Regions from separate parts of the Romboutsia sp. 1001713B170131_170501_G6 genome, predicted to be linked through region 2. Evidence: riboswitches for the same ligand, from Rfam matches in the RefSeq annotation. Region 2 holds a riboswitch; the other holds the start of a gene.

Region 1 (13,215 bases), on a different contig from region 2:
GAGTTGGAGCTTATTTTATGAATTTTATAATAAGCGATTTCTTAAATGATAACCCTAATGCAAAGTTTCAATTTAACCAACAGTCTGTAACTGAAATAATAGAAGACTTAAAAAAGGGAAAAATTGATATAGGTTTCTATGATAATCATACAGAACCTATTTGGGATGCTAATATAGAATCTATACCAATAAAAAAGCAAGAATATGTCTTAATAGTTCCAAAGAATCATAAACTAGCCAATAGAAAAGAGGTATCTTTAAAGGAATTAGAAAATGAATCTTTTATAGCATTTTGTGAAGGTAGTAAAGATAGGATTCTTTCTTGTACTGATGCTTTAGGGTATACCCCTAAAATATCAATTCAGCCAAAAGGAGCTAATATAGGAAGTGTAATAGAAGGATTAGTATCTGCTGGAGCAGGGATTTCAGTAGTTCCCGATTCACCAACTATCAATATAAATACACTATCTAAAATAAATATTAAAGAAACTATTAAGGAAAGAATAATATATATGAGTTATTTAAAAAATTCATATATACCTCCAATAGCAAAGTTATTTAGAGATTATATATTAGAATATGTTGATAGAAATTATATAACTTCATCATAAAAAATGTAACTCCTAAGTTAAAGGAGTTACATTTTTTATGTTTATTAATTTAATTCAAGGATCTTTTTTTCTATATTATCTAAATTTTTATCTTCATTATAAGTTAAATCAACCTTGTGAAGAGGGATAAGTTTAGTCTTGTGCTTAATTTTATAACCTATATATAAACTTAAAAATAGAGGTATACCTATATAAGAAGCTATTAAACCACTCCAGTCAATGCCATCTGGTTTAATACAAGAATAACCTTGACCTATTATTATAACTATACACATTATTAATGCTAGTATAGGTCCAAAAGGATACCATTTAGCAGTAAATTTTAAATCTTTTAAATTATTACCTTGATGAGTATATGCTTTTCTAAATCTATAATGGCATATTGCTATTCCAACCCATGCTATAAATCCAGCAAGGCCAGATGCAGCAACTAACCAAACATAAACAGTACTTTCGGCAAATACACCTGTTAAGAAACAAAAAGATGCAACTATAGTAGTTAATATTAAAGCATTTACAGGAACACCTCTTTTATTAGTCTTAGCAAATAGCTTTGGAGCAAGTCCATCCTTAGCCATAGAGTGAAGCATTCTGCTTGATGCATACATACCAGAATTTCCAGCAGATAATACAGATGTTAATATTACCGCATTCATAAGAGAGGCAGCTCCAGCTATACCTGCTTTTTCAAATACCATAGTAAATGGACTTTCAGAAACACCAGCCTGTGTAAAAGGTATTATAGCACCTAAAACTATTATCGTTCCTAAATAAAATATTAATATTCTCCAAAATATGGATTTTATAGCCCTAGGAATAGTTTTTTCTGGATTTTCACTTTCTCCAGCAGCAACTCCTATAAGTTCTGTTCCCTGAAATGAAAATCCTGCAACTAGAAAAATGGCAAAGATTGATTTTATTCCACCATGGAAAGGTCCATCTTTTATAAAATAATTATGAAATCCTATTTCATCAGAACCCATTATACCAACTATCATTAACACACCTATTATTAAAAATATAATTACAGTAACAACTTTAACACCAGCAAACCAATATTCAGACTCACCGTAGGCTTTTGATGATAGAAAGTTTAATCCGACAATTATTATTAAAAATAATAAACTCCAGTAAATTCCAGGTATGTTTGGGAACCAAAATTTCATAACTAAAGAACCTGCAACCATTTCAGCAGCTATTGTTATAGCCCAGTTGTACCAGTAATTCCATCCAAGTGCAAACCCAAGTGCTGGGTCAATAAATTTAGTAGCATAGGAACTAAAAGATCCAGAAATTGGCATAAAAGTAGCCATTTCACCTAAACTTGTTATTAAGAAATAAACCATAATGCCTACTAAACCATATGCAACTAATGCACCGCCAGGTCCTGCTTGATGGATAGTATCTCCCATTGCAAGAAAAATACCTGTTCCAATAGAACCACCTAGTGCTATCATGTTTAGATGTCTTGCTTTTAATCCTCTTTTTAATTCTTGATTTTGTTCACTCATTTGATTATCCTCCTTATGGTGTAAATTTTCCATAAGTAAGTAACTAAGATAATAAAATTTATCTAACAATAAAAATGCGATTAGTTTATGTCGCTAACGACTTCGACGGTTACTCAGATATATTTTTATATTATTGAGTTATTGATATACCTTATATAAGTTATCAGTAATTTTAGGTTTACATAAGGTTTTTGTATACAAAAAAAGCCATGAGACTATACCCATGACAAAAATACGTAAATTATATACAAAAAATACAACGTACCGTACGTTTTCATTGAAAATAGCTCTCCACAAAAATGTGACAGTCTTATGCATATTTTACATAAGCCCAGCAAATAGTATCAAAGCCATTAACTATTTACTTCGGCGAAATTTCCTTTTGTATTATTTCATTGAGCTTACCTCCATAATACTACTCTTAAATTTCGCGCCTCTATCTCAGTTATCTACTTGTTGTTTTAAATTATAACCAAAATAAAAAATAAGTCAATAGAAAAGGTTAGATTTTGTACAAAAACAATAAATAATAAGTTTACTAATAATAATTGCAAGTGTTAAAATAGAGTTAACATAGTTAGTAAAAATATAACAAGGAGCAAAAGCGTTAAATAAAGAAAATTGAGGGGGAAAGCAAGTGACATTATTAAAAAAGATCATAGCAAGCATAACGACACTATGTTTAATAACTATAAATCTAACTAGTTTGAGTTTTGCAAGTGAGGATACGCAAAAACAAGAATTAAAAAAAGCTATAGAAAAATCGGAACCATTTGTAGTAAGTGGTAATATAAAGGAAGAGAAAAAAGAAGGTATATCACCTCAACAAATCCTAATTAATTATTTAAGTAATGTAGAAAAAACTTCTACTTTCAAAGTCAAATCAAAAGAAGATGATAAAAATGATTCTCAGTTTATAGTAAGACTTCAACAGTATATAAATAATATGCCTATCTATGGTTCAGATTTAGTAGGATGTGTAGATTATGACGGAAATATAAAATCAATTTCAGGATATATAGAGCCAACATCAAAGACATTAAAAGGATTTAACTATAATCCGACTTTAACTAAAGATGATGCACTTAAGATAGCAAAGGAAAAACTTGAACTAAAAAATGAATTAAATAAAAATGAAAAAGTAGAGTTATATTTATATAAAAGTAAAGAAGAATATAAACTTGCATACAAAGTAGATGTAAATATAATAGGAAAAACAATTTATAATAAAATTGTATTTATAGATGCTAACAGTGGAGATATAATAAATCAATACGAAAATACAAACAATATAATCAAATCAGAAAAAATTAAAGCAAAAGGTGTATTTGGAGATGAAAGAGAAATACAAGTAATACATAGACAAGGTGAAGCAGGCTTTAAAGACGGGTATTATTTTATAGATTTAAGTAGAGGATCAAAACCTATAAAAACTTTAGATATAAAAGGTCAATATTTTTATCAATATTATTATCAAAATAAAATTCCTTATGGCATGGATAATGATATAAAATATTTTAGCACAAAACTAGAAAAGAGCGATGGAAAGTTTGTAGATGCAAACTACCATGTAGGAAAAACTTACGATTTTTATTTAAATAAATACAATAGAGATGGGCTAGATGGAAAGGGAAGTAAGCCAGAATTACTTGTAAATGTAAATGAGCCAGGAAATGCATTTTCCAGTCTAGTAAATGGAGTTGATATACTAGTTTTTGGAAATGAAAACTCAACAACTTATGATTCTGCAGGATCATTAGATGTAATTGGACATGAATATACTCATTCAGTAGTAAGACATACTGCTAATTTAGATTATGTATCTCAATCAGGCGCTATAAACGAAGCATATGGAGATATTTTTGGTACTTTAGTAGAACATACTTATAAATCAAGCAAAAATTGGACTATAGGAGAAGATTTCTCAAAATATGGATACTTAAGAAGCATGAAAAACCCAGATATAGATAATGTAGATAATATGGAAATCTGTAGAAGGTCTCATGTACATAATGATAGCTGTGACAATGATTACGTACATGAAAATAGTGGTATAATAAATAAATTAGCTTACCTAATATCTGAAGGTGGAACACAATATGGTATTAATGTTAAAGGTATCGGAGAAGAAAAAATGGGTAAACTTTTCTATGATGCACTTACAGAAGGCTTATATTCTCAATCAGATTTTAATCATCTAGGAGAAGTATTATTATTAAAAGCTAAAACAGCAAGTGAAAAAGAAACAGTAGAAAATGCTCTAAAAGCTGTTGGGATAATGAAGGTAAGCTCAAATAATCCTAAAGTAGTTATAAGTAAAATGGTAGGAGAAACTAGATATGAAACATCTATAATGATAAGTCAAAAAGGTTGGGATACTTCTGATAATGTAGTATTAGTAAATTCAAGTTCTATAGCAGATGCTCTTTCAGCCACACCATTTGCAAAATCTATAAATGCGCCAATACTTCTAACACCAAATGACAGCTTATATTATAATATTGAACAAGAGATAAAGAGACTAAAAGCTAAAAATATATATATTATTGGAGGTACAAGTTCAGTATCGAATAATATAGTAAATGAGCTTGAATATGATGGATTTAAGGTAAATAGAATAAGTGGAATAGATAGATATGACACATCATTAGAAATAGCTAAAAGATTAGGTAACATATCAAATATAGCTGTTGTAAATGGAGTTAAAGGATTAGCAGATGCAGTTAGTATAGCACCTGTCGCAGCCAATAAGAATATGCCGATAATACTAACATCACAAAATGAAAATTTTGATAAAATTAATAAGTTTATTAAACAAAACAATATACAAACATCTTATGTTATAGGTGGACAAAGTACTATATCTAATGATATAACAACTAAATTACCTAATTATAAAAGAATAGGTGGAGATGATAGAAATGAAACCAATGCTTTAATTTTAGAGAACTTTTATAAAGAAAAAAATCTAGAAGACATACTTATAGCAAAAGATGGCATAAATAAACAAGATGATTTAATTGACGCCCTATCAGCAGGAGTATTAGCAGCTAAGAAAAACTCTCCAATTGTAATAGTTGGAAGTAATTTAAATTGGAAGCAAAAAGAAATTTTATCATCTAAAGAAACAAATGAAGTAACTCAAATTGGTGGAAATGGAAATGAAAATTCATTTAGTCAAATAATTGATATATTAAACAAATAACTAAATTCTTTAGAAAAAATACTAACAAGTAAAGTTAGTATTTTTTTTGTTTAAAATCTAACACAATTGTTTTGTATGTAAAAATATGGGAATAAAATTAATATATATGTATATAAAGTTTAATTCAAATAAAAAAAATTAAAGCATTTAAAGAACTATAGTTAGGAGATATTAAAATGAATTTAGAAAAAGAAATAACATCAGAAGAAAGAGAAGCTAAATCTCAACAAAAAGCTATGAAGAAATTAGAAAAAGAAAAGTTTGAAGAAAAAAGAGAAGAAAGAAAAGGAAATAAATAAATTAAATAGGTATTTATAAAGGTATATAATTTAAGTATTATATGTCTATATAAGTATCTATTTAAATTCATAAAAAAACACTAACTTATTAAAGTTAGTGTTTTTTTATGAATTTAAATAATAAATACAAAGATAATAAAAAAATAAATTAATTAAAAGGAATTTGTTTAAATTTGTAGAACTATATTAATAAAGAGGTGAGTTCATATGTTTAACCAAAGTATTGTTTTAGAATTTGACAAAAGGCTAGTTTCAGAAGAAGAGATGATTGAAAATATAGATTATTATATTTCAAGATCTAATGAAGGTATGAAACTCATATCACAGGGAAATCAAAAGGGGGCTATGAAAATATTAAAAGAAATTAAAACGTCATTAAAGAAAGAATACATGTATTATAATAAAGAGAATATTAAACCATATATACATAGAAATAATGTATATAGAACTTATCAATGGGGGATAATTTTAGCTTATTCTAAATTATACAAAGTCTATTCTTATAAGTATTTATATGACAATTTATTTAATGTATGGGATAGTATTTCTAATCATGATTCTTGTTTATTTTTAGGATATAGAATATAAAGACACTTATATTAATTAGTAATATAGGTGTCTTTTTAGTATAAAATAAATTTTATTTATACAAAAATTGGGGTAAATATGATTTATAGCTACTTTTATATTTATTCAATTATTTACATCGAGACGTTATAAAATTATCAAAAAAATATATAAAAAATTAAGGAAACTTACTGAAAAATATAAAATTTAAGCTAGAATTAGGTGGTATCAAGGGGTATAAGAAAAGTGAATATAAATAGCTTGAATATACACTATATATGGTATAAAATAGAGGTTGTGTTACTACATATAGTGCTTATACAAAGTAAAATAAAGTGCTAAAAAACAAAAAAGTCAATACTTTTTACTAAAAAAAGTTATTGTTTTTTTATCTAGTAAGACTTGACAAACACATCAAGAAATATTAGGCAAAAGGAGAGTTTTATGACCAGAAAATTAAATATAATAAAAAGAAATGGAAAAGTTGCAGAGTTTGATAAAATAAAAATCGAAAATGCAATATTAAATGCTATGAAATATGGTAGCGGTATATATGAAGAAGAAATAGCTAAAAAAATAGCTAACGAAATAGAAGAAAATTGTTATGAAAAGTCACCTTCGCCGACAGTATATCAAATAGAAGATATGGTATATAAGAAGTTAATAGATTATAAACACGAATTGACTGCAAAAGCTTATGAAGGATATAGAGCAGTACAGTCATTTAAAAGAGAAGTGAATACAACTGACGAAAGTATATTAGGATTACTAGACAATAGTAATGAAGATGTTATAAATGAAAATTCAAATAAAAATGGATTATTAGCGTCTACTCAAAGAGACCTAATAGCTGGAGAAGTTTCAAAAGATATAGCAAGAAGAAAATTAATACCAGCACATATAGCGCATGCCCATGATGAAGGTGTACTTCACTATCACGATATGGACTATGCAATTCAACCAATTCATAACTGTATGCTTATAAACTTAGAAGATATGTTAAATAATGGTACAGTAATAAGTAATAAATTAGTAGAATCACCAAAATCATTTACAACAGCTTGTACAGTTACAACACAAATAATAGCTCAAATAGCAAGCGGTCAATATGGTGGAAACTCTATAACTATAAAGCATATAGCACCATTTTTAAGAGTATCATATGATAAATATTTCAATAAATACAAAGAAAAGTACTCTGAAGAAATGGCTAAAGAATTAGCTGAAGAAAGAATGTTAGAGGAGCTAAAATCAGGTATACAAACAATAAGATATCAACTATCAACGTTATATACAAGTAATGGTCAATCACCATTTTCAACTATCTATTTAGAGATTGAAGAAGGCCATGAATATGAAAAGGAAATGGCTTTAATTTGTGAAGAAATGATAGCACAAAGATTAGAAGGTATGAAAAACTATAAAGGACAAGATGTAGGGGAAGAATTCCCTAAGCTAGTTTATTTATTAGATGAACATAACTGCCTAGAAGGTGGTAAGTACGACTATATTACAAAGTTAGCCGCTAAATGTAATACGAAAAGATTAGTTCCAGACTATCAAAGTGCTAAAATAATGAGAAAGAATTATGAAGGAAATACTTTCCCACCTATGGGATGTAGAAGTCACTTATCTCCATGGAAAGATGAAAATGGAAATTATAAGTGGTATGGAAGATTCAATCAGGGTGTAATATCATTAAACTTAGTACAAGTTGCATTAACTGCAAATAAAGATATGGATAAATTCTGGGAGATATTAGATGAAAGATTAGAACTTTGTAAAGAAGCTTTAATGGTTAGACATGATTTATTAAAAGGAGTAAGATCAGACGTATCTCCAATACACTGGCAACATGGAGGAATAGCTAGACTTAAAAAAGGAGAGAAAATAGATGCTCTTTTAGAGGATGGATATTCAACTCTTTCATTGGGATATGTTGGAGTATATGAAATGACTCAAGCAATGCTTGGTGTAAGTCACACAACTAAAGAAGGTGAAGCATTTGCATTAAAAGTTATGCACCATTTAAATGATGCTTGCCAAAGTTGGAAGAAAGAAACTGGTCTTGGATTTGGATTATACGGAACTCCTGGAGAAAGTTTAACTTCAAGATTCTGTAGAATAGATAAGCAAAAATTCGGAGAAATTAAAAATGTAACTGATAGAATGTACTATACAAACTCATATCATGTTCACGTAACGGAAGAAATAGATGCTTTTGAAAAATTAAAGTTTGAAAGTCAATTCCACGACATAAGTTTAGGTGGATGTATAAGTTATGTAGAAGTACCGGATATGAGCAAAAACCTACAAGCAGTAGAACAAATAATAAATTATATCTATCACAATATACAATATGCAGAAATAAATACTAAGCCAGATATATGCTATAAATGTGGATACACAGGTGAAATAAAGCTTGATAAGGATTTAGAATGGTATTGTCCAAACTGCGGAAACAGAGATAAAGATGAAATGCAAGTAATGAGAAGAACTTGTGGATACATTGGGGCAAATATGTGGGGTAAAGGACGTACTCAAGAGATAGGTGAAAGAGTACTTCACTTATAGAATTTGGAGTGATAATATGAGATTTGCCAAAATAAAAGACAATGACATAGCGAATGGACTTGGAGTAACGATGTCTTTTTGGACACAAGGATGTCCCCACCATTGTAAAGGATGTTTTAATGGAGAAACATGGGATTTTAACGGAGGCAAAGAATTTACACAAGAAGATTTACAATATATCATTGATAATATAAATAAAAATAATATAAATAGAGACTTATCTATATTAGGAGGAGAGCCACTATGTCCTCAAAATGTAGAAGGTGTATTTAACTTATGTAAAGAATTTAAGAAACATTACCCAAATAAAATGATATACCTATGGAGTGGATATACACTAGAAAACTTTGATGAAAGTCAAAAGAAAGTATTAAAATATATAGATGTATTAATAGATGGTAAGTTTGAAGAAAATAATAGAAATCTAAGCCTAATGTTAAGAGGTTCATCAAATCAAAGAGTTATAGACGTAAAAAAGACATTATTAAGTAATAAAATAGTATTTTACGAATTAGATTAAGTATGTAGAATGCATTAAGATAAATATAAATTTTATCTTGATGCATTTTTTGCATATAAGTAAATCATATTAAGCGCAAAACTGTTAACAACTCATGAAAATAAAATATGTCAATATGCTCGAAAATGCAAAAAGTAACATTTTAAGCAACGGACAAAGTTGTTGGCGACATGAAGTATAGCGCCCACGCAGTGGCTTAAGCTAAGCGAATTTTTAATAAAATAAAAAAATTATTGTGCTAGAGTAAGTAATTTCATATAGTATTTTGATCTTTAATTTTATGAAATGAAATTAATAATTATTATCATTTACAAAAATGATTAATTATGGTATACTTTAAACAAATAGAGAATTAATGAGTAATTTACTAGCAAATGAGCATGAAAGTGTAAATTATATCATAGCTTACATAAATTTTCTAAATCTGATGATCTTCAGCACATTATCAGATTTAATACAGAAAGTATAATATTCTCCTATATGATAAATTACATTATAAATGTTATGCTAATTATACTCTTAATTTACTAATATAATTACACAACTTCTATATAAAGACCACGATTAATATCGTGGTTTTTATTTTTAAAAATGATAATGAAATTCATTTACAAAAAAAGAAAACTATGATATATTAAAAATAGGCTTAAAGTTATCGCGGCAAATTTCTGATTTTATAGGAGATGATAATTATGGCAAGAATGATGGGACCTAGATTTAAACAATGTAGAAGACTAGGATTAAATGTATGTGGGCATCCAAAAGCAATGGATAGAGCTACAAAAGGAACGTCTAGAGCGGACAAAAAGCTTTCACCATATGGAGTACAGTTATTAGAAAAGCAAAGATTAAAGGCGTACTATGGTGTGTTAGAAAAGCAATTTTCTAACTATGTGAAAAAGGCAATGAAATCTAAAGACTCTACAGGTACAGCATTAATACAAATGTTAGAGTGTAGATTAGACAACTTAGTTTATAGATTAGGTTTAGCAAGTTCTACAAGACAAGCTCGTCAAATGGTAGTTCATGGACATATACTAGTTAATGGGAAAAAAGTAGATATACCTTCTTATGGAGTGTCAGTAGGAGATGTTATATCTTTAAGAGAAAAATCTCAAAAAAATACAATGTTTAAAGATAGTTTTCAACAAAATGCTACTAGCCAATATCCTTACTTAATTAAGGATGTAGAGAACTTCTCAGGTGTTCTTACTAGAAAACCTGAAAGAAATGAAGTACCAATAGAAATTGACGATATTTTAGTTGTTGAGTACTACTCAAAATAATCTAAATAGAAAATTACCATAAATCTTAGGGTTTATGGTAATTTTTTTATTTTAAGTATTTTATAAAGATAAAAATAGACAAAATGATAGTTATATTATAATCTAATCTATATAAAAGAATTAAAAGGAGGTCGTTAATGTATAGTTTGAACAATATCAAGCAAAATAATTGTCCATTAAAATTCATATCAAACATACTGGGAAAAAAATGGGTATGTGAAATAATATGGGAAATTGGTAATGACAAAAAAAGATTTGGAGAATTACAAAGATGTATAGATGGATGTAGTAAGAAAATGTTAATTCAACAATTAGAATTTTTAATTGAAAATGGGATAGTAATTAATGACAAAAAAGAATTAAAAAATAATATCCAATCAACATACTATTTAAGTGAATGTGGTATTTCGTTACTTCCAATAATGGAAACTATGATACATTGGAGTAATAAACATATTAAATGTGATTGTTAATTTTATATAGAGATTAATCTGGTTACGAAAAAGTTACCAGTTGATATAAGAGCTCATACTTGTTATATTATAAAAAACAAGTATGAGCTCATTTACTTTATATAAAAATAATCGGAAGGAGGCAATTTATGAATTATACATTTTTTTCGGAATTTCTTATGGTCACGAATTATATGACTATAATATCAATAGCAATTTTAATAGGTATGTTTTTTGTAATAAAAAAATTAAGTAAAAAGATAAAATTTAATAAACTAATGATTTTATCAATAGTATTGGGGATTGGACTAGGTATATTAGTTCAAGCTATAGCTGGATTCCCAGAAGATCCTACTAAGGTAACTTGGTTGACAGAAGTATCTAAATGGTATGGACTATTTGGATATGGATTTATGGATTTATTAAAAATGTTAATAGTTCCACTTGTATTTGTTTCAATTATAAGAGTTATAATGAACTTAAAGCAAGGTGAAAATCTAGGGAAATTAACAGGAAAAACTATTGGAATGTTATTAGGAACAACAGCATTAGCAGCCATAACAGGTATAGTAGTTGGAAATTTATTTAACTTAGGAGTAGGACATGAAGTAATAGTAAAAAGTGGAGAGATAAGAGAAGTTACACCAATAGTCGACACTCTAAGAGGTTTATTACCATCAAATCCAGTAAATGCAATGGCACAAGCTAATGTAGTTGCAGTAGTAATATTTGCAGGATTTTTAGGTATAGCAATAAAGAGACTTAATAAAAAGTATTCAGAAATAATAAAACCATTTGTAGATTTAGTAGAAGCATTTTATAAAATAATAATAAGTGTTTCTATAACAGTAATAAAATTAATGCCTTATGCAGTAGTTGCTTTAATGGCTACTACGATAATAGATAGAGGCGTAACATCAATATTGGATGTTATGGATTTCATAATAGCCCTTTATGTAAGTGTAGCAATAATGTTTATAGTACATTTAGTAATAATAACTTTAAGTGGGATAAATCCTATAAAATACTTAAAAAATGTATCTAAGCCACTTATATTAGCATTTACATCTAGATCAAGTTTAGGGACATTACCAGTTACAATAGAGACACTTACAGATAATGTTAAAGTAGACCAAGGTATAGCAAGTTTTGTAGGAAGTTTAGGTTCTAATATGGGAATGAACGGTTGTGCAGGTATATATCCAGCATTAATGGCAGTTACAGTAGCTAATATGTCTGGTACTCCTATGAACTTTAGCTTCTATGTTATGTTGCTTATAGTAATAACTATAAGTTCATTAGGAATAGCTGGAATACCAGGTACTGCAACAATGTCAGTTTCAGTAGTTATATCAGGTATGGGTATGGGAGCATATTTCCCATTATTAGGTGGAATACTTGCTATAGACCCAATATTAGATATGGGACGTACAATGCTTAATGTTAATGGAACTATGGCCTCAGCAATAGCAGTTGCTAGTTCATTAGATAAAATTGAAAAAGATAAAATAAATTAGTACAATCTATAAGAACCTTCAAATAACTATTAATTATTTGAAGGTTCTTATTAGTTTTTCATAGTAATATTTTCATTAAGAAATCTTTGAATTTATATATATATTATTTTCTTTAATTATTAATCTGCCTAAAAAAGCTCCAATTAGTGCAGGAACAACCCAGTTAAATCCAAAATTAGCAAATGGAAGATTATTAACAAAAGGGATACTTATACCTAGATTATTAAGTACTGTAAGTAGGCTTATTAATAATGTTGCATAAGCAGCGCCCTTAAAAGTAGAATCTCTCTTAAATATTTTTCCAAATAAACTCATTAGAACTAAAACTATTGAAACAGGATATAATACTGTTAATATAGGAGCAGCAATAGCTATTATTTTATCTACGCCCAAATTAGAAACAATGGCACTAAATACACATATAAAGGTTACTATATATTCATATTTTAGTTTTTTATTAGTTACATCTTCGAAATACTTCGCTGTAACAGAAGTTAATCCTATGGAAGTTGTTAAGCAAGCGAATGCAACAACTATACTTAATAATATAGTACCAGTATTTCCTAATAAAAGATTTGTTATATTAACTAGTAATTCTGTCTGAGAAATGCTAGCATCATACATTGTAGAAACTGTAGCTCCAAGGTATGCTAGACCACCATAAACTAGTGTA
Region 2 (13,215 bases):
GTATTCACACCCTATTTGATTTTAATTCTATTAATTTACTTTATCTTACCATAAGATTTTACTTTTAACTATTTAATAACTATAAAATTTATACATTTAATATCTATATCTAATTCAATCTCATTATAGAAAAAGTTTATATTATGTATTTAAAATTTTTAATATCCATATTATTAAGTAATAATAATATATTAAATTCTCTTAATGCTGGAGGAATTTATGCTAAAAGAAACCGAATATCTTTCTAATGAAAAATATAATTTGCTAAAAAAATATGGTCTTCAATTAAATGATGATTTATATTGGGAATCAAGTCATAAAAAGTACTATAAGGTTAAATATTTTTCTAATAAATTTGCTAAAAATCACTCAACCCTAGCTTTATTATTTTATATATACAAACTATGTTATGCTAAGATAAAATATTTTGAAAGAAACTTCAATAAGTATATACCTTATAAATATGACTATAAAAAAGGATTTACAGAATGTGAGCTATTTGATATGGAATTTATGTTGCATATTCCTAGTAATATAATCATTGACCTTAGGAACTTACAGGAAATAAAAAGTATAGATGAGTTTCATGATTTTTGTAGATACTTAGAAAGCTATGAATTGTAATTAAACCTAATAATTTTAAACTAAAAGAGTGCCTTTTGATTAAAAGGCACTCAAATTTATTTAGCATTATATATTATTTATTTTTATTGTTCCAGCACTGAACATTTTCAAGTCCTTTTATATTTGATGCATCAAATACTGGACTTTTAATTCCATTTTTCTTTTGCTTAGTATAATCTTCAAGTGCTATAAAAGCATATTTTCCTAAAAGAGCTATTGCTATTAAGTTTATTATAGCCATAAGTCCCATTGAAACATCTGCTAAATTCCATACTATATCTACTTGAACTACTGAACCAAATAAAACCATAGCTACAACTAAAACTCTAAATATATTTAAAACAGTTTTATTGCTATTCATAAATTCTATATTTGATTCTCCATAGTAATAATTACCTACGATTGAACTAAAAGCAAATAAGAATATACATACAGCTATAAATATATAACCTATTTGTCCTATATGAGAAGATAGTGCAGCTTGAGTTAACTCTATTCCACTTAATCCACTAGTTGAGTATCCTGGATATAATAATACTATAAATGCTGTACATGTACATATTACTATAGTATCTGTAAATACTCCAAGTGTTTGTATTAATCCTTGTTTAACAGGGTGTGATGTATCTGCAGTTGCTGCTGCATTTGGTGCACTACCCATACCAGCTTCATTAGAGAATAGTCCTCTTTTTACTCCAGTAAGTATTATTCCTGCTGTTGTACCTACCGACATTTCTCTAAAATTAAATGCATTTTCAACTATAAGCTTAAGTATATTTGGTACTTCACCTATATTTTTTACAACTATAAATAATGCTACTAATATATAAAGTCCTGCAAATATTGGGACTATTATCTCAGATACTTTAGCTATTCTATGAACTCCTCCAAATATAACTAGTGCTGTAAGTATTGTAATTATTATACCTATAGTTAATCTATCAATACCAAAGGCTGAATTAAATGCAAGTGAAACTGTATTAGCTTGAACAGCATTAAATATAAATCCAAAACATATAGTTATTAAAATAGAGAATAATATTCCCATCCATTTTTTATTTAGACCTTGTTCTATATAATAAGCAGGTCCTCCTCTAAAGCCATCTTTGTCTTTTATCTTAAATATCTGTGCTAATGTACTTTCTACAAAACTTGATGCAGAACCTATTAATGCGGTTATCCACATCCAAAATATAGCACCAGGCCCTCCAATTACAACAGCCATAGCAATTCCTGCAATGTTACCTGTTCCAACTCTAGATGCTGTACTTATACAAAAAGCTTGAAATGGCGATACTTGTCCTTCTTTCTTTCCTTCCTTAGATGCGCCTTCCCCTAAAAGTTTAAACATTTCTTTAAAATATCTAAACTGTACAAACTTAGTCTTAACACTAAAGTAAATTCCAAGTATGATTAGCATGGCTATTAATATATATGTCCATATAAAATCGTTAATGCTTACTATTAAGCTATTTAAATTTTCCAATTTCAATCCCTCCTAAATTAATTATAAATACTTTTATATAATTGCCGTTTTTTTGAAATGTTATTATATATTTCAAAAAATTACTGACTAATAAATATTTTTGAATCAATATTTCTTTTTTATTCATTATAACTATATTTTTAATACTTTTCAAGTCATTTTTTGCATAATTAAATTTAACATTTGCAAATTTCTAATTTTACAATAAATTTAGTTCAACTTAAACCATTGATTTTAGTTATTTTACTAACTTTTCTAGGTGGCTTTTAATTTTACTTCATTATGTCAATTTATTTTATATTTTGTATAAAAAGTAAATTATTTTATAGTTAAATTATTAATACTAACTTGTATCATATCTACATTTATTATAAAAGCTTTTTTTATAATAAATGTATTGAACCATGGCATAAAAAAAGCACTTAGATTTTAATCTAAGCGCTCTCACTCTAAGTTAAACTTAAGGTATTTTTATTAGCTATTCTTTTTCTGTTCTATTTTTAATTTATCTAAATAAGCTACTGCATTTAATGCTGCTATTTGACCTTGACCAGCTGACTTTATATAAGAATATGGTTTACCTACACAGTCTCCTGCTGCAAAGCATCCATTTATACTTGTATTCATATTAATATCTACCTTAATATGAGGTCCTTCTGTCTCTATTCCTGGCACTAACGATTTAGGCGAAGCACTATCTTTTATTACAAATACTCCATCTACATCTATGTCTTGCTGTTTTAATTCTACTTTGTTTACTAAGTTTTCTCCATGTATTTGAACAGGTCTATCATTTATAACTTCTATAGAGCTATCTAAACCATCTGAAGATCTCATAAGACCTTCTCTTTTATACATAGGTATAAAGTAAGTCTTTGATGCTATTTCACTTAAGAAATTAGCTTCTTCTTCAGACTCTTTATTATAGCCTATTATAGCTACTTTTTTATCTCTATATAAAGGTGCATCACATGTTGCACAATATCCTACACCTTTACCTAAAAATTCTTCTTCACCTTTTATTGGCTTACCATACTCTACTCCTGTTGCAAGTATAACTGTAGTGGCTTCAAACATATCATTCCCTGACATTAGAGCAAAGTAATCTCCCATAGCATATACGTTATTTATTTTTTTATTTACTATTTCAATATCCATACTTTCTATATGTTCTTTAAATTTATCTTTTAAATCTTCTCCACTTATCTCATAAAATCCTAGATAATTATCTATAGATGGAGCTTTTACTAATTTATTACTTAAATTATCATTTCCAAATACTATTATATTTTTATTTCTTATTTTTGCATTTATTGCAGCAGAAAGTCCTGCTGGTCCACTTCCAATTATTGCTACATCATATCTCATATTAACCACCTATCATTTATAAATGTGACTTAACTTTTGATTCAATTGCTTCTTTTGGCATAAATCCTACTAATGATTCTACTGGTTTTCCATCTTTAAATATCATCATTGTTGGTACAGTAGATATATTAAATTTTTGAGCTATTTCTAAGCTTTGATCTATATCAACTTTTATAAATTTTGCATCATCCATTTCATTTCCTAATGATTCAAATACTGGTGCTAACATTTTACAAGGACCACACCAAGTTGCAAAGAAATCTACTACAACTACTCCTTTACTTTCTTCTACTTCCCCTTTAAATTGTGATGTTTTTATGATTTTAGCCATTTTCTTACCTCCTAAATACTCTCTTATCTATAATATGAATTATATTACAATATAGTTATTATTTGTAACATTAATTTATACTATTTATATACCCCCCATATATATCACTAAACAATTTGTTTATTTAGGTATTGTTAGTTTAAAATTTGTATACTCATTTTCTTTTGAATCTACAGTTATTGTTATGCCAAGATTTATAGCAATCATTTTTGCAATAGATAATCCTATTCCTGAACCATCTATGTCCTTATGCCTTATACTATTGCTTCTAAAAAATCTATCAAATATATAGTCTATATCTTCTTTTTTTATACCCATTCCAGTATCTTTTACAGATATTATAATATTGCTATTTTGTTCATAAGCACTTATTGATATACTATCTCCACTTTTTGTATATTTAAAAGAGTTATCTATAAATATTAATAATAACTGTCTTAACTTATTTTTATCTGTAAATATTTTTTTATTCTTTAATTTAATGTTAGTATGAAATTCTTTTTCTTGAATCTCTGCTATATCTACATAAATTTTACTTATCTCATCTATCATTATATTTATATCTACATCTTCTTTTATAATATCATTAATACTATCTTCTTTACTCAATGATAATAAATCATTTATCATTTTCTTTATCCTTCTTGTTTCTTTCATAGCATCAGCTATAGATTCAACTTCATCAGATATAGTGCTATTTGGATGTTTTAGTAAATTTTCTAACTTTGAGGACACTATGGCTATTGGCGTTCTAAGCTCATGAGATGCATCCTGAACAAACTTAGCTTGATTATTCCAAGCAATTTCTATTGGTATTAATGCCTTTTTAGTTAAATAAAGCGCTACGAAATATGTTATTATTACAGCTACTAATACTCCTATTATAAATACAAATATAAGTTGTTTTAATGAGTTTATTTCCGAATCTATATTTCTTATTATTTGTATTTTATATTTACCAATATTAATGTTTAATTCTCTAAAAGTATATCCATTTTCAGTATAGGTAAAAAAAGTATCATTCTTATTATTTTTAGATTTTGGTAATAATTCATTAAAATAGCCATTTTCTGTGTAATATCTTATTCTATTCCCTTCATAAACATATACCATATTACTTGGATCTTTTAATACTATTGGATAAAATATAGATCTATTATTAAGTTGTATAGTTATATTTTCTAATTCAGTTTTAAGATTTTTGTCTATATTACTATATGTAAGTCCTTTAAAGTAAGAATATATAAATATAGAAAATATTATAAGAAAAGCTACTACTACAGCTATATTTATTTTTATTAAGGAATTTTTAGTTTTACTAAATACACTTTTATTTATCATCAAATATATATCCTACTTTTCTTTTAGTCTTTATATAGTTATCATATCCAAACTTACTAAGCTTTTTTCTTAGGTTACTAACATAAACCTCAACTATTTCTATAGTAGCATCTGAATCAATTCCCCAAATTCTATCATATATTTGTTCCTTTAAAAGTATTGTTCCTTTATTTATTATAAAATACTCAAGTAAATTAAATTGCTTATTTTGAAGATTTAAATCTTCACCATTTATAGATGCAGTTTTATTATTGGTATCTAAATATAAATCTTTAAATACGATTTTATTATTAGATTTTATTTTTCCATTAGTCCTTAACATTGCATATACTCTTGCTACTAATTCTTCCATATAAAATGGCTTTGTTAAATAATCATTTGCTCCTATCTCAAAGGCTGATACCTTATCATTTAAACTTTCTTTAGCAGTTAAAATAAGCACTAATGTATCTATACCTTCTTTTCTTATAGACTTTAATATATCTAATCCTGATATATCAGGCAACATTAAGTCTAGTATAATTAAATCATATATGTTTTGTTTAATATTATATATAGCTTCTTCTCCAAAACTACATGAATCTATTTCAAAATGATTTTTTAGCTCTTCCTCTAGACTTTTTAAAAGTTTAGAATTATCCTCAACAATTAAAACCTTCATACTAATCTCCTTAATTTTAATCTAAGCTTATTACTATCAATTTCATATATAACATAAATAATTATACAATACATATATACATTTTTAAAACATTTACAGTCACCAAATAAAAAAACCTACTGTATAGCTTATAATGTAAACTTAACAATAGGTTTTTCATCATTTTTGATCATAGTTTTATTTTTCCTTATATTTAATGTATATAACTTTTATATCTTTAATACTGTATAATATAGGAATGTCTATTTAAATCCTGACTTATTAACTTTGAATATTATTTGAATTATAAGTATTTATTATATTTACAAATTCATCAATAGAAATTACATTATCTTTTACCATAAACTCATTATAGTACCAATTTGCAAAATCAGGGTTAGCTAATGTTGAGTTTAATTTTTCAAAGTCTATATCTTTTTTATTGTAATTATTTTCATTCATGTTTACCACCCCTTTTTATTTAACCTTATTATTAATCATATAAATACTATTTATTCACTTCAATTCCCTCTTTTTTATTTGTATACTTAACTCTTTATAATAAATGTTTATTTTCCTTTAAAAAGTTTTTTAATGCTTGAGTTATTATTTCTTGTTTAGTAAAACTTGAATTACTACATAGCCTTTCAAACTCTTCCCATATTTTTTTGTCCACTCTTATACTAGTTGATTTTAACTCCCCTATATTATTTTCTTCTATTGCTATGTCTTTTTTAGAAGTCTTTGTCTTAGGTTTTATTGCCTTAACATCTCTAACTTGTAAGTACCAATCATATACTTCACATAACTTGTCCATATCTTCAGGTGTTAAATTTACTTTCTTATCTCTTTTAGGATTTGATGTTTTTCTTTGTTTAGTAGTATTTTTTTTTACATTTTCCTTTTTTTCTATTTTTGTGTTCTTGATTTCATTAAATTCTATTTGTTTTTTATCTTCTTTTATACCATCTTTTAATTCATATTTTCCATTTGTTAATTTATATCCTTTTTTATTTAAGTAGCTTCTTAATGTTTGTGGTTTTATTTCCATCTTATTTGCTATATCTTGAAACTTTAAGTTTTTATTTTGTAGTTGCATAAATATTTTTATTCTTTCATTTCCTGTCATTTTTTTCTCCTTATAATTTAGTTAATTTATACCTACATATTATCATAAGAGTTTTGTTTAGACAAAATTATGTAATATGGCTTATATATATATTTGATTGTATTTTAAAATAATAATTTATTTTTTTATTATATTTTATGTATTCAATCCCATTTAAAGTTGTTATTTTTATTTTTTAAAATTCAATTAACATTTGCTGGATATTTTCTTATATATTTTAAAATAATAATACATTTTTCTCTTAATTTTAGCATTTTTTTAACAAAACTATTTACAATTGTCGAAATGTGCTTTATAATCAAAATTGTCTTAAGATTTCTTTAATCGAATATGACATTAAGGAAAACAGTACCTTAAGAAAAAAACATTACATTTATATATTTAGGAGGAAAATTAGCATGATGCAAATACTTACGAGTACAGCATTATTATTAGTTGTACTGGCATTATTCACATTATTTAGTTACAAAGCACCTCACGGAATGAAAGCAATGGGTGCATTAGCAAGTGCTGCTTGCGCAAGTTTCTTAGTTGAAGCATTTCACGCTTCTTTATTTGGACAACAATTCGGTGTATCGTTCTTAGAGCAAGTTGGAGCTGCTAACGGTTCTTTAGGTGGTGTAGCTGCTGCTATATTAGTACCTTTAGCATTAGGTGTATCTCCAGTATACGCTGTATTAGTTGGTTTAACAGTTTCAGGATTTGGAATACTTCCAGGATTCGTTGCAGGATACTTAATATCATTCGTTGTTAAGTTCTTAGAAAAGAAAACTCCTGCTGGTCTTGATTTAATAGTTATAATATTAATTGCTGCTCCTTTAACAAGAGCAATAGCAGGATTCATGGATCCAATAGTTAATGATACATTAATGCAAATAGGACAAGCTTTAACAGCTGCTTCTACTACATCTCCAATATTAATGGGTATAATACTTGGTGGATTAATAACAGTTGTTGCTACTGCTCCATTATCATCAATGGCTTTAACATCTATAATAGGATTAACAGGTCTTCCAATGGCAATAGGTGCATTAGCAGTATTTGGTTCTTCTTTCATGAACTTCGTATTCTTCTCAAAAATGAAATTTGGTTCAAAGAAAGACACAATAGCTGTTGCTATAGAACCTTTAACTCAATCAGATATAATAACTGCTAACCCAATACCAGTATTTGTTACTAACTTCATAGGTGGAGCATTATCAGGTGTTGTAGTTGCATTAGTAAGTTCTTATGTTGCACCACTTGCAATAAGTGTTCCTGGTATGGCAACTCCTATAGCTGGTTTCGCTGTTGCAGTTGGTCAAAACGGAACTCCTGCTCTAATGGCTGCTGTTGGATGTATAATAGTTAGTATAATAGGTGCTTTAATAGGACATGCATTATTCAAAAATACAAAAATAATGACTGCTGATGAAATACGTGGAACAGAAGAATCTTCTGCAGCATAATATATAAAAAAAGAACGTAGAATTATCTACGTTCTTTTTTTATATAGTTTACCTCACAACTTTTCTAGTTAAAGTTCCTATACCTACTCCCATCATAATGATTCCTACAAGCATTTCAATATTTGCTACCATATATGCTACTTCTGTGGGCTTTGAATTATTAAACCCAACAGCTCCAAACATACCTACGCTTAAATTTATAACCTCATTAAAATCTTTAATAAATTGTTTTAGATTCCATGTATTAATGTTACTTAAACTATATTTTATAACTTGTCCATCTAACTCAATACCTACTGCTAAAAATATAAATGCAAATATTATCATTATTACTAAGGATGATAATACACAAAGCCAAGGCCTTTCTCCATATCCACATGATAACCAGTATATATATGAATTTATTTTAGGTATAAATTTAACACATTTTCTTTGCGTGCACTTTCCTATATAATAATATTCTCCAAAATTATTATTCAAGTTATTTTCCTTAAATTTTTCGGATAAAGTTTTATATGTCATATATATCCCTTCATACTCATTTTTATCCTTAACTCTAGGTTTAATTTTATCAAAAAATGTTTTATCATCAAACTTAGTTGTAAATTTATCCTCAAACATTATATCTTTTATATACGTATTTGAAGTTTTAAAACCTGAAAGATCACAATCTACAATTTCAAGTGTATCAATTTCACTATTTATTATAATTGAGGATAATAAATATGTTAATTCAAAACTTGTGTTATTAATTTTACATTTTTCAAGAATACAATATGATAGATCACTATTTAAAAATTTTGCATATATATTACAATTATAAAAACTGCATCCTATGTTGTCTTTTTTATTTAGAGAAGGTAGTTTTTCGCTTCCTTCTTTTGTGAATATACAATTTTCAAATATAACTCCTCCACCGCTAAAATTACAATCATTAAAGGTACAACCTACAAATGTGCACTCTTTGAATTTAATATTTTTAAAATTACATTTTCTAAATTTAGCACAAATTATGTCTTGTCCTACTATTTCATAAAAATCTTGTTCATCAAATATACCATCTTTTCCAATTAGTTTATCTTTAATTTTAGCATAACTATATTTTGAATTATTATCATAATCGTTTAATTCTATTGTTTTTGTAGTTACATCTTTATAAAATGCTTCGTTATTTTTTTTTCTATTTGATAATTGTTCATTCAATACAGCATTTTCTTCTTCAAAATTTATATATCCCATAGAATAACTCCTTGCTTTTAAATAAAAAGAAAACGTAAAATATATTTTACGTTTTCTTTTTTTATAATTATTATTATCTTATTTATAATTATTATTCTATAGAATATAGATACTATTATTTTAAATAAAATTAATCTATAGTATAAATAATATTATCAACTTCTTCATACGTTTTCTTTCCTAATACATGTATACCTATAAATGTAGCTAATAAAGCTATTGGTAATACTATATAAACAGGAATACCAAGTCCTGCTGGTATGTATCCAAATAATACTGTTATTAAGGCTGTAAATAGCGCATAAGGCATCTGTGTATTAACATGATCTATATGATCACACCCAGCTCCCATTGAAGACATTATTGTAGTGTCAGATATCGGTGAGCAGTGATCTCCAAATATAGCACCTGTTAATACTGCACTAGTGCTAACTACTATAAACGACATCTCTGGATTTATCGAATAAGCTAGCGGTATTGCAAGAGGCATAAGTATTCCCATTGTTCCATAGGCTGTTCCTGTAGCAAATGATATTATAGCTCCAAGTATAAATATTACACTTGGTAATAAAAAATTTGGCAGAGTTCCTGATAATAATGTTACTAAGTATTTAGCTGTTCCTAGTTCTTTTATAACAGAACTTAATGACCACGCAAGTATTAATATAACCCCTGTCATAATAAGTCCTTTCATTCCATCTATCCAAGCATCTATAGCTTCAGAAATTGTAAGTATATTTTTACTAACTCCAAGAACTATACCTACAATACTTGCAAATAAAGCTGATTGGAATAATGCAACTGAAGCATCTGCTCCACTAAATGCCTCTCTTATAGCATCAAATGAATATGGAGAATTAGTAAATAATTGTATTAGATTTTGATTATCTGAGTTCATAGCTGCTGTGTATCCACTATAATAAAAAGAAATTAGCGCAGATATTATTAATGTTCCTATAGGAATTATTGCATTCCATGAACTTAATTTTATACCTTCTTTTGGTTCTAAATCAGAATTATCATTATTAACATTTTTTGAATTGTCATTATTTTTATTAACACTTTGTGCTTTAATTTGAGCTTCTCTCATTGGTCCAAAATCTTTAGCTAAAACTGCTGATATAACTATAAATGCTAATATTAATATATTATAAAACCTATATGGTATAGTATTTAAAAATACTCCAAATGCATCAGCTTCTACACCTATACCACTAAATGCGTCATTTATAAGTCCAACTTCAAGACCTATCCATGTAGATATTATAGCAAGCCCAGCTATAGGTGCAGCTGTAGCATCTATTATAAATGCTAGTTTTTCTCTTGATAATTTCATTTTGTCTGCTACTGGCCTAACTATAGGCCCAACTATTAGTGAATTTGCATAATCATCAAAGAATACTAATAGTCCTAAAAACCATGCTGTAAGCTGAGTTCCTCTTGCAGTTTTTGCCCTTTTAGCTAGACTTTCTGCTATAGCTTTTGCACCACCCATTCTAGCTACTAAGCTTATAACTCCACCTATTGCTAAAACTTGAAGTATTATACCTGCATTCCATGGATCTGCTAATGAATTTAACGCTCTATTTACTATGTCTAAAAATGCATTAACAAAAGCAACTATAACATTTCCAGATGATATATTTATTATAAAACTTCCTGAAAATATACCTATAAATAGTGATATTACTACATTCTTAGTTATAAATGCTAAAACTATGGCAACTAATGGTGGTATTAAAGTTATCATCTTAAGTCTTTCTGCATTTACAATTGATATATCATTTCCTTCTGCAAATACTAATGGCATAGACACTATAAAAATTATAATAGTCATTAATAATACCCTAAAATTTCTCTTAATTCTCATAAAAATTCCCCCTTAAAATTGTTTAGCCTATAGTGAATATAAGGGTATAAAAAAAGTCTTGAGTATACACTCAAGACTTATAAATTTTTACATAAAGTTATATATTAACTTTTTAGGTACAGCAATATAACTATACCTATGTATAAATTTTTCTTAAATGTAGCTCTTCACAAAATAAATTGTGACAGTGATACATATATTCTATGTACCCCCAGGCATATAACCTTAAAGCATCAGTTATACCCTTCGGCAATATTTCCTTTCCTAATGATTCTACGCGCTTAACTCCTCATTAGTACTTTTAAATATTGCAACCTCTACCCTTTTTATTTTATTCACTTTTATTATTAATAGTATATATACCTTTATTTTTATTTTCAAGTATAAAAGATTTTTTTTATATCATTTATAAATGATACATAATAATTTTACTATTTATATTTAAATTTCTAAATTATTATATCTTTTATAAATTTTTTTATAAATAGTAAGCATACTAATTATGAGGTGATTTTATGAAAAAATTTTTATTTATAACTTTACTATTAACTACATTTTTTAATCCTCAAAATATTTTCTCTTTATCTCCAATATATACCCCTAAAGAGCCAAGGCCTCTACCTTATTCTTATGATTCTCTTGAACCTTATATAGACAAAGAGACTATGATTTTACATTATGATAGACATTATAAATCTTACTTAGATAAATTTAATAATGCTATAAAAGGATATCCTGATCTTTATGCTTGTAGTATTCCTGATTTATTAACTTGTCTAGATTGTTTGCCTAGTGAAATAGCTAAGACTATAAAAGATAATGGTGGAGGGGTATATAATCATGAATTTTTCTTTGAGATAATGTCTCCTAATAGTAAGAAATTACATGGTAAATTAAAAAGTGCTATAAACAGGGATTTTAAATCTTTTGATAATTTTAAAAATGAATTTAATAAAGCTTCACTAAGTGTATTTGGATCTGGATGGGCATGGCTTGTATCTGATGACTCTGGAAATCTATCAATTATAACTACTCAAAATCAAAATACTCCTATTACATTAAATTTAAAACCTATAATTGGAATTGATGTATGGGAGCATGCTTATTATCTAAAGTATCAAAATAAAAGGAGCGAATATATAAATAATTGGTTTAATATTATAAATTGGAGCAAGGCGGAAGAAAACTATATTCAAAATTTAAAATAAAAATTTATAAAAATTTGTAGATTTTAAGTATATTCAACTTTTTTAAAATTATATTTTAAAAATAGTTTTTGAAAATTTTTACAATTTACTATATAATTAATACAAATATGACTATCAATAATATTATACTATCAATAATATTATACTATCAATAATATTATACTATCAATAATATTATACTATCACCTAGGAGGTTTAATGGTAAAAGAAACTCATTCTAAGGGAGGCTATATATTTGCACTTTTAGCGCTACCTTATTTATATAAAACATTTTTAAATAATTATAGTATATTTTATAAAGTTATTTTACTTTTAATATACACATATTTTGCATATATAGGTTCATTATATCCTGATATTGATATGAGAGGGTCTTATATAAGTAAAAGATATCCTATTATATATAAATATTTTGGTTCTAAATTTAGGCATAGGAGTTTTACACATAGTCTAATTTTTATATCTTTACTCGCTTATAGTTTTGATTTTTTAATAAAATCTACAGATAGTAATATAGTATTTATATGTGTA

Evidence for each region. Region 2 has a riboswitch for lysine ahead of I4U89_RS06205 (Na+/H+ antiporter NhaC family protein). Riboswitches for the same ligand answer to the same signal wherever they lie in the genome.
Region 1: another riboswitch for lysine. It lies ahead of I4U89_RS08985 (amino acid permease); the one in region 2 lies ahead of I4U89_RS06205 (Na+/H+ antiporter NhaC family protein).

The regions. Positions count from the first base shown of each region.
Region 1 covers NZ_JADPFC010000003.1:40,846-54,060, reverse strand. Annotated here, with positions in the region: gene I4U89_RS08990 (LysR family transcriptional regulator) at 1-611, shown strand, start outside; gene I4U89_RS08985 (amino acid permease) at 656-2,122, opposite strand; lysine riboswitch at 2,399-2,569, opposite strand; gene I4U89_RS08980 (cell wall-binding repeat-containing protein) at 2,760-5,327, shown strand; gene I4U89_RS15845 (hypothetical protein) at 5,504-5,626, shown strand; gene I4U89_RS08975 (hypothetical protein) at 5,834-6,214, shown strand; gene nrdD (anaerobic ribonucleoside-triphosphate reductase) at 6,638-8,767, shown strand; gene nrdG (anaerobic ribonucleoside-triphosphate reductase activating protein) at 8,784-9,287, shown strand; gene rpsD (30S ribosomal protein S4) at 9,980-10,573, shown strand; gene I4U89_RS08955 (winged helix-turn-helix transcriptional regulator) at 10,711-11,046, shown strand; gene I4U89_RS08950 (cation:dicarboxylate symporter family transporter) at 11,175-12,542, shown strand; gene brnQ (branched-chain amino acid transport system II carrier protein) at 12,618-13,215, opposite strand, start outside.
Region 2 covers NZ_JADPFC010000002.1:93,713-106,927, forward strand. Annotated here, with positions in the region: gene I4U89_RS06155 (hypothetical protein) at 220-624, shown strand; gene I4U89_RS06160 (alanine/glycine:cation symporter family protein) at 698-2,110, opposite strand; gene I4U89_RS06165 (NAD(P)/FAD-dependent oxidoreductase) at 2,585-3,478, opposite strand; gene trxA (thioredoxin) at 3,495-3,809, opposite strand; gene I4U89_RS06175 (sensor histidine kinase) at 3,930-5,150, opposite strand; gene I4U89_RS06180 (response regulator transcription factor) at 5,140-5,811, opposite strand; gene I4U89_RS06185 (hypothetical protein) at 6,073-6,252, opposite strand; gene I4U89_RS06190 (DNA-binding protein) at 6,347-6,919, opposite strand; gene I4U89_RS06195 (PTS sugar transporter subunit IIC) at 7,318-8,367, shown strand; gene I4U89_RS06200 (pentapeptide repeat-containing protein) at 8,416-9,606, opposite strand; gene I4U89_RS06205 (Na+/H+ antiporter NhaC family protein) at 9,737-11,476, opposite strand; lysine riboswitch at 11,629-11,804, opposite strand; gene I4U89_RS06210 (superoxide dismutase) at 11,992-12,684, shown strand; gene I4U89_RS06215 (metal-dependent hydrolase) at 12,883-13,215, shown strand, end outside.